DNA from 2 places in the Marinobacter sp. es.042 genome. Region 2 is predicted to be linked to the other one. Evidence: predicted binding sites of a transcription regulator. Region 2 holds the regulator's gene; the other holds the start of a gene.
The links. The regulator sigma-54, encoded in region 2, starts transcription at its own class of promoters, with help from an activator protein. The targets are predictions, from matches to a motif close to ANTGGCATNNANNTTGCTNT.
Positions count from the first base shown of each region.

Region 1 (7,180 bases), 140 kb from region 2:
CCCGCTCATGAATCCGCAGTGCCAGTTTCCCGTCCCGAGTCCCCAGAGTTGCCTTGTAAACGGGGATGCCGTTGGCGGTGACCGTCAAATGCTCGGGCACCTCCACCGGGATAATGTCGCCAGCCTTCAGCTTGGCAATGTCCCGCAATGAGATTCGACGGCGACAGACCGTCGTGTTGATCGGAACATTGACCTCTTTGATGTCTTCCTGAAGCGCGTTCACCCAGCGCTCATCAACATCGTCAATATCACTCTGAACGCCGGCATCGAGCACATCGCGGATGGGTTCGATCATGGAATACGGCAAGGCAAAGTGCAGTTCACCGCCGCCACCGTCGAGTTCAATGTGGAAGGTGCTGACCACAACCACTTCACTGGGACTGACGATGTTGGCCATGGCCGGGTTCACTTCCGAGCTCAGGTACTCGAAGTCCACCTTGAGTACCGCGTGCCAGGCTTCCTTCATATCGTGGAACACCTGGTCCAGCACCATCTGGACGATCCGGGTCTCGGTCGGGGTAAATTCGCGGCCCTCGATCTTGGCGTGACGGCCCTCACCACCAAAGAAATTGTCCACCAGCTTGAACACCAGCTTGGCATCCAGCACGAACAGGGAGGTGCCACGAAGCGGGCGAACCTTGCACAGGTTAAGACTGGTGGGCACGTAGAGGGTATGAATATACTCTCCGAACTTCATGATCTGGACGCCTCCGGTGGAGACATCGGCGTTGCGACGCATCAGGTTGAACAGGCTGATCCGGGTGTAACGGGCAAAGCGCTCGTTGATCATCTCCAGGGTCGGCATCCGGCCCCGAACGATGCGGTCCTGACTGGCAAGGTCGTAGTTCTTTATGCCGGTATCGTCAGTCTCTTCATAGGTATCAATGTCACCGTCATCCACCCCGTGGAGGAGGGCATCGATTTCATCCTGTGACAACAAGTCCTGCATACGTAGTCCTGCCCGTGAAGTACCTTGGCCCGTGCGCTATTGCACGACAAAATTTCTGAATAACACCCGTTTGATGGCGGGCTCGCCTTCCTGCTCCAGCACCTGATTCACCGTGGTCAGCATCCGCTCGGCCAGGCCACTGCGGCCCTCGGGCGTCTGCAGCTCGTTGAAGTTACTGCTACCAAGGACTGTCACCAGCTGGCTTCGAATCAGAGGCATGTGCAGCTTGGAAGCTTCAAGCGCCTGTGGATCGGTGGACTCCAGCGCCAGATAAGCCTGGGCGTAGCGTTGGCGACCCTCAGCCTGAACCGTGGTAACGATGGCTTTTTCCATCTGGTAGTAGCTGCTGGGAATAAAGGTTTCCTCTGCAACCTCGGTTGCGTCACCCTCTTCCTCCCCCATGCCCGGAAGACCGCCGCCCAGGAACCACAGGGTACCCACCACAGACAGCACAATGGCCAGGATCACCACCACAACCAGCATGATGATCAGTTTCAGTTTTCCCTTCTTGGCAGGAGCCGCTTCAGATTCGTTATTTTCAGCCATAATGTTCGCTTTGCCAGAAATCCGTCACGGGGAGCAATTTTCCGCGACTTTTCAGGATTGGATGCAAAGGGCGGGCCAGAACACCCAACCTTCCCGTTCAGAACAGCAGTTTAGCGTTGCCGGGAAGGATGGGCAAAGGAGATTGGAAGAGAATATCGAAGGGTATCAGGCGAAGATGTCTACTTCGCCTTTCCAGCTCAGATCAAGGCTGCCGGAGCTGATGCCCTCATCGTCCTGATCGCCAGCGACCAGCGATGCCGACCCGCCACCGGAGCCATCATCATTTCCGGTGCCCTGCTCGCCGGTCTGCTGGCGAGGCGAATCGGAAACATCGAAGCCTGCCAACGACAGACCCTGCTCACCCAGCATATCCCTGAGCCGGTGGGAATGCAGTTCAAGCTGGTCACGGACCACGGGATTGGCCGAATGGACCGTAATATTCGCCTGCTCGTTCTGCACCCGGACCTTGACCTCCATGGGTCCCATGTCCGGCGGTGTCAGGTGGATTTCGGCAACCGACATGTTGCGGGCAGTTAGCCAGCTGAGTTTGCCCACCAGTTTGTCGCCCCACTCTGCATGGCCTACCGGCACATCAATGGACGTAGCATAACCTCGCAAAGGTGCGGTGTTCTCAGCCGTCAGTTTCGCTGCCCCATTGGCATTATTGGCCGCTTGCTGGGACACCAGATCCATGGCGGACTGGAAGCGGCCAGAATTGATCAACGAGCCGGAATCCGAATTGCGGCCCGAGTCGGTGAGCACTGAGGCCTTCATGACATCTGTCAGTGTCGCTTCGCCGGAGACACCGCCGGATGCGGACTGAGCTTTCTGACCCGAGCCCCCTGTGAGAAGGCCACTGAACAATCCGGCAACGGGATTCGTTTGGCCCGAACCACCGGTGGCAGCGTTGACGCCGGCTCCCGGCATTGTAGCTGACATGGCGGACTCACCGGCACCTCCGACTTTTGGATTCAGCCAGGACTGCAACTCGACAAAGGTAAGGGGAAGCGCCGTCAGCTCTGATTTGCCATCACCGGCAACAGCGGCCTCGCCCGCGTCCCGTGATTCAGCATCCGTGGCAACGTCGGCTTTTTCGCCACCCTTTGGATCAGCGTTCGCGTTTGCTTCCGTTTTCGTCTCTGAAGAAGTGTCCCGGGCCGCCCGGGATTCATCGGCAGATCTGGCCTCGGCGTTCCGATCCGCCTTCTGGCGATCGAGCCGCTTTTGCTCAGCCTGGGAGACAGAGTCAAAATCGCTTTTCCTGTCAGCCGGATCCCGGCTGGTTCCGGATTTTGACGGGCCGGGATCTTGCTGCGTCCCGGGCGCGGGGGTTTGGGGAAGAACCATCTGGGCCATGGCAACCTCTTGCCGCTTTTATCGCATTGTCGCCCTCACCTTGCCGGACTCGGCCGGTGCATGGGCGGTTAATCCACTCAATGCGAAGGACAAAGCAATTGTGATGCCAGCACACACCTGCTTCGCCTGACAAACGGCCTGAATCGACCTGATTCACCCTACCATCAAGCCATCCAAGCCTGCGATTACCTGTTCGAATTCCCGGGCGATGTCATCCACTAATCCCGAGGCATCGTCCAGCCGGGACTCCTTTCCTGCTATTTCCGCCTTCAGGCAGAGAGCGCCAAGCCGTGGGGCGCCAATATTGATACAACTGCCCTTGAAGCTGTGGGCCGTCTTGGCAAAGGCGTCACTGTCATCAGCCCCCAGGGCTTCTTGCAATCCCCGAATCCTGTCGCGGGAATCTGCAACATAGGTCTGTATCAGCACCTCGAATTCGTCCTCCATGACGTCTCGAAGCTCAGCCAGTGCCTCCTCGTCCAGGTGTGGTTTATCAGTCATCTCGATTCTCCGCTGTACGGGCGAACTGCCAATCATAGACAATTTCAACATGATTGCCCTGTTCATGAAACCTGATGGTCTCCGCCAGACGTTTCAACAGCAACAGGCCCCGCCCTGCATAGCGCCCGCTCTTCGTTGGGGAATTACCGGGGGCCACGTCGGGATGATTGTGAAAATCAAACCCCTGGCCGCTGTCCTCACAGATAACACGAAGCCGACCTCCCTCCGGTTTCAGGGAATGGTGAAGTGTGAACCGGATGTAGTGACCCTCCACGTTGGCCAGGCGCCGATTGCGCTCCGCGTAGTAGCGGCCAAAGCCCTCCGGTGTGTGTTTCCATTCTGACGGGAGTTCCAGAACACCGTGCTCCAGCGCGTTGTTGTAAAGTTCCGCCAGCAGGGTATAGATTTCACCGCTCTTCCGTCGAAGACCCGGCACCTCCATGCAGATATGAAGCAACAGAGGCAGAGGACTGAACTCTCCGAGGGTCCTTTCCCGGATTTCATAGCTGCAGCGCCACTCCGCCGGCCCGGCAAGAGCAGACGGTGCGGCACGATCTGGCAGGGCAGCCAGCCCCGCCTCGTCCATCATTTCCAGACAGCAGAGCGTCAGGTCATCGCCATCCTCAAAGTTTCCGGTGAACCGGTGAACCGCGGACATCATGGCATCGAACGGATGGTCGCCACCTTCCAGCCGGTCAAGCGTGCCGGTGACGCCCTGCTCACCGAATACGTTGCCGGCGCTGTCGGCAGATTCCAGAAAGCCGTCGGTCATCATCAGCACCCTGTCACCAGGGGCGGCACCAACCCTCTCGAAATCGGCATTGAACTGATCCGGCGCAAGGATACCGAGGGGAAGATGCCGCGATGGCAGTGCCAGGAGCTCTCCGGTGGTCCGGATCAGCCAGCCATCCGGCAGACCGCCGTTCCAGATCTGCAGCTGATTAAGTTTGAAATCCGCCTCGATCATGGCGCCACAGCAGAACATGCCCGTGGGCAGAATCCGTTTGAGTTTCTGGTTGATCTCGCGCAACACGTCCTGGCCGTTAAAACCCTTATTGGCCATGCCGTAGAAGATCTCGGCTACAGGCATGGCGCCGATGGCAGCCGGCAGACCATGGCCGGTGAAATCCCCCATGAAGATCAGCATCCCGCCCGCCGGCCGCGGCGAGGCAAACAGCACATCACCATTGAAAATGGACTGGGGCGAAGCGTGATAACGAATATTGGAGGCATCCAGGCAGCCGGAATGAGCCACGTTATCGAAGACCCGCTTGGCGATTTCCTGCTCTTCGGTAAGTTGTCGGTTGCGCTCACGAATGAGATCCCGCTGATCCGAGAGGGTCCGGTGCATCAATCGCATTCGGTTGAAGGCCTTGATCTTGGCTTCAATGATGATCCGGTTATAGGGCTTTCCCAGGAAGTCATCGCCGCCAGCCTCCAGGCATCGGGCCAGGGCACCGGCTTCAGAGAGGGAGGTCAGGAAAATCAGGGGGACCAGCCGTTCGCCAGCCAGGAGCTTGATCTGACGGGCCGCTTCCATGCCATCCATGACCGGCATCAGGGCATCCAGCAGCACCAGATCCGGCGCCTCCCGCTGGAAAACAGAGACCGCGTCCAGCCCGTTTGCCACATCAAGGACTTCGTGCCCCAGCCGCTTCAGCAGTGTTTTGAGGATCAGGCGATCGCTGTCTGAATCGTCAGCGATCAGTATTCTCAGGGGACGGCTATGTTCTGCAACGGAATCATCCATGAGTACTCCGGCAGTCCGCGAGCGTCAGCGGATATTGAAAAGTTGCTCGAAATTGGAGATTGAAAGGATACGACGGACATCGTTATTGCAGTTTTCGATGACGATTCCGGCACTGTCACCTCCAGCATAATCACGGAGCAACAACAGCATTCCCAGCGCCGAGCTATCCAGGTAGGTGGTGTCAGACAGGTCCACAATGTAATTCCGGATGTGCGGATCACCGTGCTCGTAGGCATCACGGAACGCCTGATGGGTGCTGAAGTCGAAACGCCCCTCTATCCTGATAACAAGAGTCTGACCGTCATCATCGCGACGCGTCTGGATCGGCATTCCAAAACCTCCCGGGCTATCAAGAGCAGCATTTGACCGGCGAGTTCTACCAGCCCTACATCCGTTAAGGATAGCTGAGTGGTCTGATTTTGCATCTGTATTTGCTTGATGCGGAGCAAGATTCAGCGACGACGTTGGTTGAAGGCCCGCCCCGCGGCCTCATCCGAAAGCTTCTGTTCCCGGAGATCCTGCTCCCTCTGCTCCTGCTGGCGGCAGGTTTCTATGTATTTTTCCATGCCACGCCGGCGCTCCCAGGCGTGCTGCCATTCCTTTTTGCGCGCCTCGAAGACCTTTTCCGCCTGCTCCAGCTGCGTCTGCTGCTGCCGGATTACCTGATCCAGTTGCGCAATAAAGGCCTGCCACGCCTGGAGCCTGGACACCTGCACAACCCCCTGCTGGCTGTTGCGAATCTGATCCCGGTACTCCTGCTGGTAGCGATTCAGGTTCTGGACTTGTTCGCGCTGCTGCTCCGCCAGCTTCCGGGCCTCGCCCATTCGCTCCAGGGCTTCCTGCTCCTTGCGCTCCTCCAGGGAAAGAACCACTTCCAGGCGCCGCGAGCGTAGCATCAGGCATCACCTCCGCCGCCGGCTGCCAGATTCGGCACGGCCGACTTGCGCCGATCGGGGGAGCGACGCTCTGGCACCACCGCCAGCAACTGATCAACACTTTCCTTCAATGGTGCACTCTCATTCAGGCCCTGCTGCAGGAACTGGCGCATATTGCCGATGTGAGTGATGGCAAAATCGGTCTCGGGATCGGAACCCTTCACGTAAGCGCCGACAGAGATCAGATCCCGGGCCTGCTGGTACCGTGAATAAACCTGCTTGAATCGCTGGGCCCTGGAAAAATGTTCGGTCTCGGTTACCTGCGGCATCACCCGGCTGATCGACGCTTCCACATCAATGGCGGGGTAGTGTCCCTCTTCGGCAAGCCGGCGGGAGAGTACGATGTGGCCATCCAGAATCGCCCGGGCAGCGTCTGCAATCGGATCCTGCTGGTCATCGCCTTCGGTTAGTACGGTGTAGAACGCCGTGATAGAACCACCTCCGGGGCGACCATTGCCGGTTCTCTCCACCAATTGGGGCAGTTTGGCAAATACTGAGGGCGGGTAGCCTTTGGTCGCCGGCGGCTCACCCACGGCCAGGGCAATCTCCCGCTGGGCCTGGGCGTAACGGGTCAGCGAATCCATCAACAGGAGCACGCGTTTGCCCTGATCCCGGTAATACTCGGCAATCCGGGTGGTCAGCATGGCGGCGCGCAACCGCATCAGTGGCGAATCGTCCGCGGGTGCGGCCACCACCACCGAGCGGGAAAGGCCCTCTTCGCCCAGGATGTCTTCGATAAACTCCTTTACCTCGCGGCCACGCTCACCAATCAGGCCGACCACGGTGATGTCGGCATCGGTAAAGCGGGTCATCATGCCCAGCAACATACTCTTGCCCACGCCACTGCCGGCAAACAGACCCAGGCGCTGCCCCTGGCCGACGGTCATCAACGCATTGATCGCCCGAATACCCACATCCATCGACTGCCGCACCGGGGCGCGGTTCAGCGGGTTGATAATATCGCCGGTGAGCGCGACGCGAGCTTCGGCCTGCAAGGGACCTTTACCGTCCAGGGGCTCGCCACTGCCATCGACCACCCGGCCAAGCAACTGGGGGCCGACCGGCACCCGGCTTGCGGCAGACAGAGGCACAACTCTAGCACCGGGCTTGAGCCCCTCGATTGCTGTCAGGGGCATCAGATAC
Region 1 is NZ_LT897781.1:688,399-695,578, reverse strand. It holds gene fliM (flagellar motor switch protein FliM) at 1-949, opposite strand, end outside; gene fliL (flagellar basal body-associated protein FliL) at 986-1,495, opposite strand; gene CFB02_RS03380 (flagellar hook-length control protein FliK) at 1,661-2,851, opposite strand; gene CFB02_RS03375 (Hpt domain-containing protein) at 3,005-3,352, opposite strand; gene CFB02_RS03370 (PP2C family protein-serine/threonine phosphatase) at 3,345-5,102, opposite strand; gene CFB02_RS03365 (STAS domain-containing protein) at 5,127-5,432, opposite strand; gene fliJ (flagellar export protein FliJ) at 5,555-5,998, opposite strand; gene fliI (flagellar protein export ATPase FliI) at 5,998-7,180, opposite strand, start outside.
Region 1: CFB02_RS03380 (flagellar hook-length control protein FliK) is a predicted target of sigma-54. The motif match lies at 2,943-2,962, and genes of this name have one in related genera.

Region 2 (7,180 bases):
GAGCGATATGTAAGCCGGTGAATCCATAGTCCCTACCTTTCAAAGAGGCGCTACATTATGCCATGGAGCGCCGGAGCTCAATCCAAAGAGCGCAAAATGTACTGATAGCAATGATCAGTTTGACTGAACTTCCTGTAACCGGGCATCGTTGCCGGGGGAAAATGGTATACTCTGCCCAACATTTTCAATGTCCCGATAGCCAGGCCCTTAGCCCGATGACCGAACAGACTGCCCACGATTTCCGATCTTCTGCCATCCGCGCCATTCGCATCGAGCGTGACGCCATTGATGCACTTGAAAGCCGGATCGACGACCAGTTCACCCGTGCCTGCGAAGTCATCATGAACTGCAAGGGCCGTGTTGTCGTGACCGGCATGGGAAAATCCGGCCACATAGGCAACAAGATAGCGGCCACCCTTGCCAGCACCGGTACACCGTCGTTTTTCGTGCACCCCGGAGAAGCAAGCCACGGCGACATGGGGATGATCACACCGCAGGACGTTGTCATCGCCATTTCCAACAGTGGCAACACCAGCGAAGTAGTCACGATTCTGCCCCTGATCAAACGTATGGGCGCCCCGTTGATCAGCATGACTGGCAATGCCGCGTCCACCCTGGCCCGGGAAGCCGTGGCCAACCTGGACGTCAGCGTCATGGTGGAAGCCTGCCCCCTGGGCCTGGCGCCCACCTCCTCAACAACGGCCACCCTGGTCATGGGGGATGCGCTGGCAGTGGCACTGCTTGAGGCCCGCGGCTTCAGTGCCGAGGATTTTGCGTTCTCCCACCCCGGAGGCAGCCTCGGCCGCCGGCTGCTGCTTCGGGTTTCCGACATCATGCATACAGGCGATCAGATTCCCGTTGTTAATGAGGGAACACCCCTGAGCGGCGCTCTCCTTGAAATCTCCCGCAAGGGTCTGGGTATGACCACCGTCGTAAACGGGGAAGGCACGCTTACAGGGATATTTACGGACGGTGACCTGCGCCGGACTCTGGACCGGTCGGTTGATATTCATCATACGCCCATCAATGAAGTGATGACGCGGAATGGTAAAACCATCCAGGCTGATCATCTGGCGGCGGAAGCGCTGAATATCATGGAGGAAATGAAGATCAATGCCCTGCCCGTGACGAACGATAGCGGTGCTCTGATCGGCGCCATCAACATGCACGACCTGCTGCGGGCCGGCGTCATCTGATGGGCCATGAGGAGTTTTTCAACATGAAGCATCAATGGCCTGAGCCACTGCTGGAAAAAGCCGCCAAAATCCGACTGATCGCACTGGATGTAGACGGCATCATGAGCGATGGCAAGCTTTACTTCAGCGCCAACGGTGATGAACTCAAGGCGTTCAACATTCTGGACGGCCTGGGACTCAAACAACTCATGGCAGCCGGCATTACTGTGGCTGTTATTACCGGTCGGAAGTCACCCCTGACCGAAAAGCGCATGCGGGATCTGGGCATCCCCCATCTCATGCAGGGGCGTGAGGACAAGAAAGTGGCCCTGCAGGAACTGGTCAGCACCATGGATCTCAGCCCTGATGCCATCGCCTATATGGGTGATGACCTGCCAGACCTGCCTGCGCTCCGGTTTGCCGGGCTCGGAATCACCGTGCCCAATGGTTACTGGCTGGTGCAGCAACATGCCGATTACTGCACCCGAACCCGGGGTGGCGAGGGCGCGGTTCGGGAAGCGTGCGACTTGCTGCTGACTGCCCATGGTAAGCTGGATGCTGCGCTTGCACCCTACCTGGAGCTCGAGGCGTGAGCTGGCTCCCGGACCGGCCCTGGCTGCGAACACTGGCGCTGGCTGGCACCGTGGTGGCCGCGGTCTTTTTGCTCTGGCAAAGCGATGAACCGCCGGTCATTGATGATGAGGCAGCCGCACTGCGGGGCGATGCCGAACCGGACGGCTTCGTGGTCAATGGCAATTACACGTCATTCGACGAGTCGGGCAAGCTGAAAATCCGGTTCTCCAGCCCCCGCATTGAACAGTTTGAAGAAGGTAACCTGGCCACCATGGAGTCTCCCCGTGCCGAACTGTATGGCGGCGACAATGTTCTGCCCTGGATTGTTGAAGCCGAGAATGGCAGTCTGCTCCAGAACCAGAACCTGGTCTATCTCACTGACAATGTACGGATTCAGCGCAGTATTGGTGAACGGAACGCCACTCTGACAACATCAACACTGACGCTGGATAATGACCGGGGCATGGTATATACCGACGCACCCGTAGAAATACGCGACGTTACCGGAGTTACCCGGGCCACGGGCATGAAAGCGTGGATTGACGAGCGGATTCTGGAACTGAACTCCCAGGTGGAAGGACGCTATGAAACCGGAAACTAACCGATACCGGAGCCTGCTGGCCGCCCTGCTGACAGTCGCAATGGCTGGCCCGGTGGCGGCTTTCGACCTTGATTCCGACATCCCGATCAAGGTTACCGCCGACAACGCCCGCCTGGACGATGGCCAGGGCATTGCCACTTACACCGGCGATGTGGAGCTTGAACAGGGCAACACCCGCCTGAACGCGGAGCGTGTGGTCCTGTACCGTACAGAAGACGGCCTGAGCCGCATCGAAGCTTCCGGAACCCCCGCAAGGTACAGGCAGCCGGCACGCGAAGGTGAAGGTGAAACCGACGCCCGCGCCCTGAATATTACCTGGTCTGCCACCGACAGCCAGCTGACCTTTGAACGGGAAGCGGTGATTGAGCAGAATGGCAACCTGTTCCGCGGCGACGTGATTCACTATGATACCGCTGGCCGCGTTGTAACCGCAGAAGGCGGCGCCGAGACCGGCGAAGGCACTGGCCGGGTAGAAATGGTGATCCAGCCGCGCAGCGCCGACAGACGCACTGACAAACAGGAAACCGATGGCAGTTCTGAGAGCCAGTAACCTGGCAAAGAGTTACAAGCAGAAAAAAGTGGTTATCGATGTATCCCTGGAAATCCGAAGCGGGGAAATTGTCGGACTGCTAGGCCCCAACGGCGCCGGGAAAACCACCTGTTTCTACATGATCGTGGGGCTGGTACCTGCCGATCACGGGCGGATCACCATCGACAGCCGGGATATTACGCCGCTGCCGATGCACGGTCGGGCCCGTCAGGGCATCGGCTACCTGCCACAGGAAGCCTCGGTTTTCCGCAAGCTGTCTGTGCGCGACAACATTATGGCGATCCTCGAGACGCGGCAAGGCCTGAGCAAGGCAGACCGGCAGAAAAAGCTCGAGGAGCTGCTGGAGGAATTCCACATCACCCATATCCGGGACAGCGTTGGTATGGCCCTGTCCGGTGGTGAGCGGCGACGGGTGGAAATTGCCCGGGCCCTGGCCATGGAGCCGGCTTTCATCCTGCTGGATGAGCCCTTCGCCGGTGTTGACCCTATATCCGTCAGCGACATCAAACACATTATCCGGCATCTGCGGGACAAAGGGATTGGCGTGCTGATCACCGACCATAACGTGCGCGAGACTCTCGATATCTGCGAGAACGCGTACATTGTTTCCGGCGGGCACATCATCGCCTCCGGCAATGCCGATGCGATCCTGGCAAATCAACAGGTCAAGGAAGTCTACCTCGGGGACGAATTCAGGCTGTGACAGTGAATGGCTCATTGTTTTGATGATCTGTTGCAAGTAAACTCGGCAAAGAACTTGCTAGGGTAAAGAAAAACCGCGGCAAGTAACCGGCATATAAAGATTTTTTCAAGACCTATGACACAAAGCGCTGATGAGTGACGGATCCTGAACCATGGTTATGAAAGCCTCCTTACAGTTAAAGCTGGGTCAGAGCCTGACCATGACACCCCAGCTGCAACAGGCGATCCGACTTCTCCAGCTCTCTACCCTCGACCTCCAACAGGAAATCCAGCAGGCATTGGAATCCAACCCCATGCTGGAGACATCCGAGGACGACGATCAGACCGACACGGCCACCGAGAGCGACGAGCGCGAGGCCAACGCGGCCGAGTCTGCTGCGGAGACCACGCCAGAACCGTCCAGCGACTGGGACGAATCCGAAAACGGTCCGGACTGGGCGTCGGAAAACGAGATTCCGGATAACATTCCGGACGACCTGCCGGTCGACACGGCCTGGGATGACATTTACCAGTCCGCCCCCGCCCCGGCAGCCCGCAACGACGACGAAAACGATCACGATTTCGAGACCCGCAACTCGCCCACCGAGACCCTTCAGGATCACCTGGAATGGCAGCTCAACCTGACTCCCCTGAGTGAGCGGGACCAGGCCATTGCCCACGCCCTGATGGACGCCGTGGACGAGCGGGGCTATCTCACCAGCCCTCTGGAAGAAATCCACGCCGGGCTGCTGGACGAGAACGAAGAAGACCCCCTTGAACTGGATGAAGTGGAAGCCGTCCTGCATCGCCTCCAGCACTTCGATCCCCCTGGCGTGTTTGCCCGGGATTTGCAGGAATGCCTGCTGATACAGCTTAACCAGCTGCCGCCGGACACACCCTGGCTAGCCCAGGCACGCCTGGTGATCACCCACTACATCAACCTGCTGGGCAACCGGGACTACGCCCAGCTGTTGCGTCGCAGCCGCCTGAAAGAAGATCAACTCAGGGAAGTCCTTGCGTTGATTACAGGCCTCAATCCGCGCCCGGGCGACGTGATTGATCGCGCCGAGCCCGACTACGTGATTCCGGACGTCATCGTTCGCAAACACAATGGCCGCTGGCGTGTTGAGCTGAATCCGGAAATTGCACCGCGCATCCGGGTGAATGCCAGCTATGCTTCACTTATAAGGCGCGCAGACAGCAGTGCAGACAACACCTACCTCCGCGATCAGTTGCAGGAGGCCAAGTGGTTTATCAAAAGCCTGCAGAGCCGCAATGAGACCCTGCTGAAAGTGGCGACCCGTATTGTCGAGCACCAGCAGGGTTTCCTGGATTACGGCGAGGAAGCAATGAAGCCGTTGATTCTCTCGGACATTGCCCAGGCGGTGGAAATGCATGAATCAACGATTTCACGGGTAACCACCCAGAAATACATGCATACCCCCCGGGGTATTTTCGAACTGAAATATTTCTTCTCCAGCCATGTCAGCACTGATGAGGGCGGAGAATGCTCTTCCACGGCCATACGCGCGATGATCAAGAAGCTGATTGCCGCCGAAACACCCAAAAAGCCGTTGAGCGACAGTAAAATTGCAGCCATGCTAGGGGAACAGGGTATCAAGGTTGCGCGACGCACCGTTGCCAAGTACCGGGAGGCCATGCACATTCCGCCGTCCAACGAACGCAAGCGGCTGGTCTGAATACCCCGGGACGGGACGCAACACCGTATTCGCCGGCGCACAATGCGCCAGCACCCAGACCGGCTCCCGGGAGCCGGCATGATGACAACAGGAGACGCCTATGCAACTCAACATTTCAGGCCATCACGTAGAACTGACTCCCGCACTGAAGGATTACGTTTCAGAGAAGTTCGAGAAGCTCGAGCGTCACTTTGACCACATCAGTAACTGCCAGGTGACCCTGGAAGTGGAAAAGGTGCGCCAGATTGCGGAAGCCACATTGCACGTGGTAGGTGGTGAGATTCACGCAAAGGCAGAAAACGAGGATATGTACGCGGCCATTGATGCCCTTATCGACAAGCTCGACCGTCAGATCCTCAAGCACAAGGAAAAGAATGTAGAACGGATGCACGGAAACGGCTCTCGCTAACGCGCTGTTTTCATGCACTTCATCTAATCGAGCTGCGACATGAGTAACGTGTCGCAGCCTTTTTTTTAACGGAAATGCAGTCGATCCATGAGCGACACATCCCTGACCATAGACAACATTCTTGCTCCGGAGCTCACCCTCTGCAGGGTAGCTGCGTCCAGCAAGAAACGGGCCCTGGAGTTTATTGCCGAGCAAATAAACCATCAGGACAACACGCTCAGCGAGACCCAGCTCTTCAACAACCTGATTTCCCGTGAGCGCCTGGGCAGCACCGGCATTGGCCAGGGAATTGCCATTCCCCACTGCCGCCTGGAAGGACTGGATCACGTGGTGGGTGTGCTGATGACGCTTGAAGAAAGCGTGGAGTTCGATGCTATCGACAATCAGCCAGTCGATCTGATCTTTGCCCTGATTGTGCCAAAAGAGGCGACGAGCGAGCACCTTGAGCTGCTGAGCCAACTGGCGGAGAAGTTCAACGAGCGGTCGTTCTGCGATCGCCTCCGGCAATGCGAGGACGCCAGCACGCTGTACCAGCGCATGACCGCCTCGGGCGGCTGATATTCACTGCAGTGGAGGTAAGGTGGTCATGAAGCTGATTATCGTCAGTGGCAGGTCCGGTTCGGGCAAGAGTACCGCACTTCATGTGCTGGAGGACCTCGGGTTTTATTGCATCGACAATCTTCCTATTGGCCTGCTCTTTCCACTCACACGGGAAGCCGCCAGCCAGACCAGGCCTGGTCGACTGGGCAAGATGGCCGTCAGTATCGATGCGCGGAACCTTTCCGGGGAGCTGGCCAATTTCGAGGAGATCTACCGGCGCCTCCAGGAAACCGGGGTTACCGTTGAAATCATCTTCCTGGACGCCGACGAGCAGTCGCTTCTGCAGCGTTTTCACGCCACCCGCAGAAAACATCCGTTGAGTGACGACAGGACTTCGCTCCGGGAAGCCATTACCAGCGAGAAGAAACTGCTGGAGCCCCTCTCCAAGCTTTCCGATCTTTACGTAAATACCACCGGCATGTCCATGTACGAGCTGCGGGACATGATCAAGCAGCGTGTGGTCGGTCGAAAAGATCAGGAACTGGCTCTCCTGTTTCAGTCATTCGGCTTCAAACACGGCGTGCCGCTGGATTCCGACTACGTTTTCGATGTCCGCTGCCTGCCCAACCCCTACTGGGATACCAGCCTCCGCAAGTATGTCGGTACTGATCAGCCGGTTATCGAGTTTCTGGAAAAAGAACCGGCAAGCCGGAAGATGATCGAGGACCTGAAATCATTTCTGGATACCTGGCTGCCCTCTTTTGCAGACAGCAACCGCAGCTACATGACCATTTCCATTGGATGTACCGGCGGCCAGCACCGGTCGGTGTATGTGTGCGAGCAGTTGGGCGAGTACTTCCGGCAACGGTACAGCAATGTGCAAGTGCGGCACACCGAGCTGCCACACCTGCAGACCCGGGAAGAGATCTGATCGAGCCATGATTCGCCGCC
Region 2 is NZ_LT897781.1:544,559-551,738, reverse strand. It holds gene CFB02_RS02725 (ABC transporter ATP-binding protein) at 1-27, opposite strand, end outside; gene CFB02_RS02720 (KpsF/GutQ family sugar-phosphate isomerase) at 216-1,196, shown strand; gene CFB02_RS02715 (KdsC family phosphatase) at 1,220-1,768, shown strand; gene lptC (LPS export ABC transporter periplasmic protein LptC) at 1,765-2,349, shown strand; gene lptA (lipopolysaccharide transport periplasmic protein LptA) at 2,333-2,899, shown strand; gene lptB (LPS export ABC transporter ATP-binding protein) at 2,877-3,602, shown strand; gene CFB02_RS02695 (RNA polymerase factor sigma-54) at 3,754-5,280, shown strand; gene hpf (ribosome hibernation promoting factor) at 5,381-5,689, shown strand; gene ptsN (PTS IIA-like nitrogen regulatory protein PtsN) at 5,777-6,247, shown strand; gene rapZ (RNase adapter RapZ) at 6,276-7,160, shown strand; gene CFB02_RS02675 (HPr family phosphocarrier protein) at 7,168-7,180, shown strand, end outside.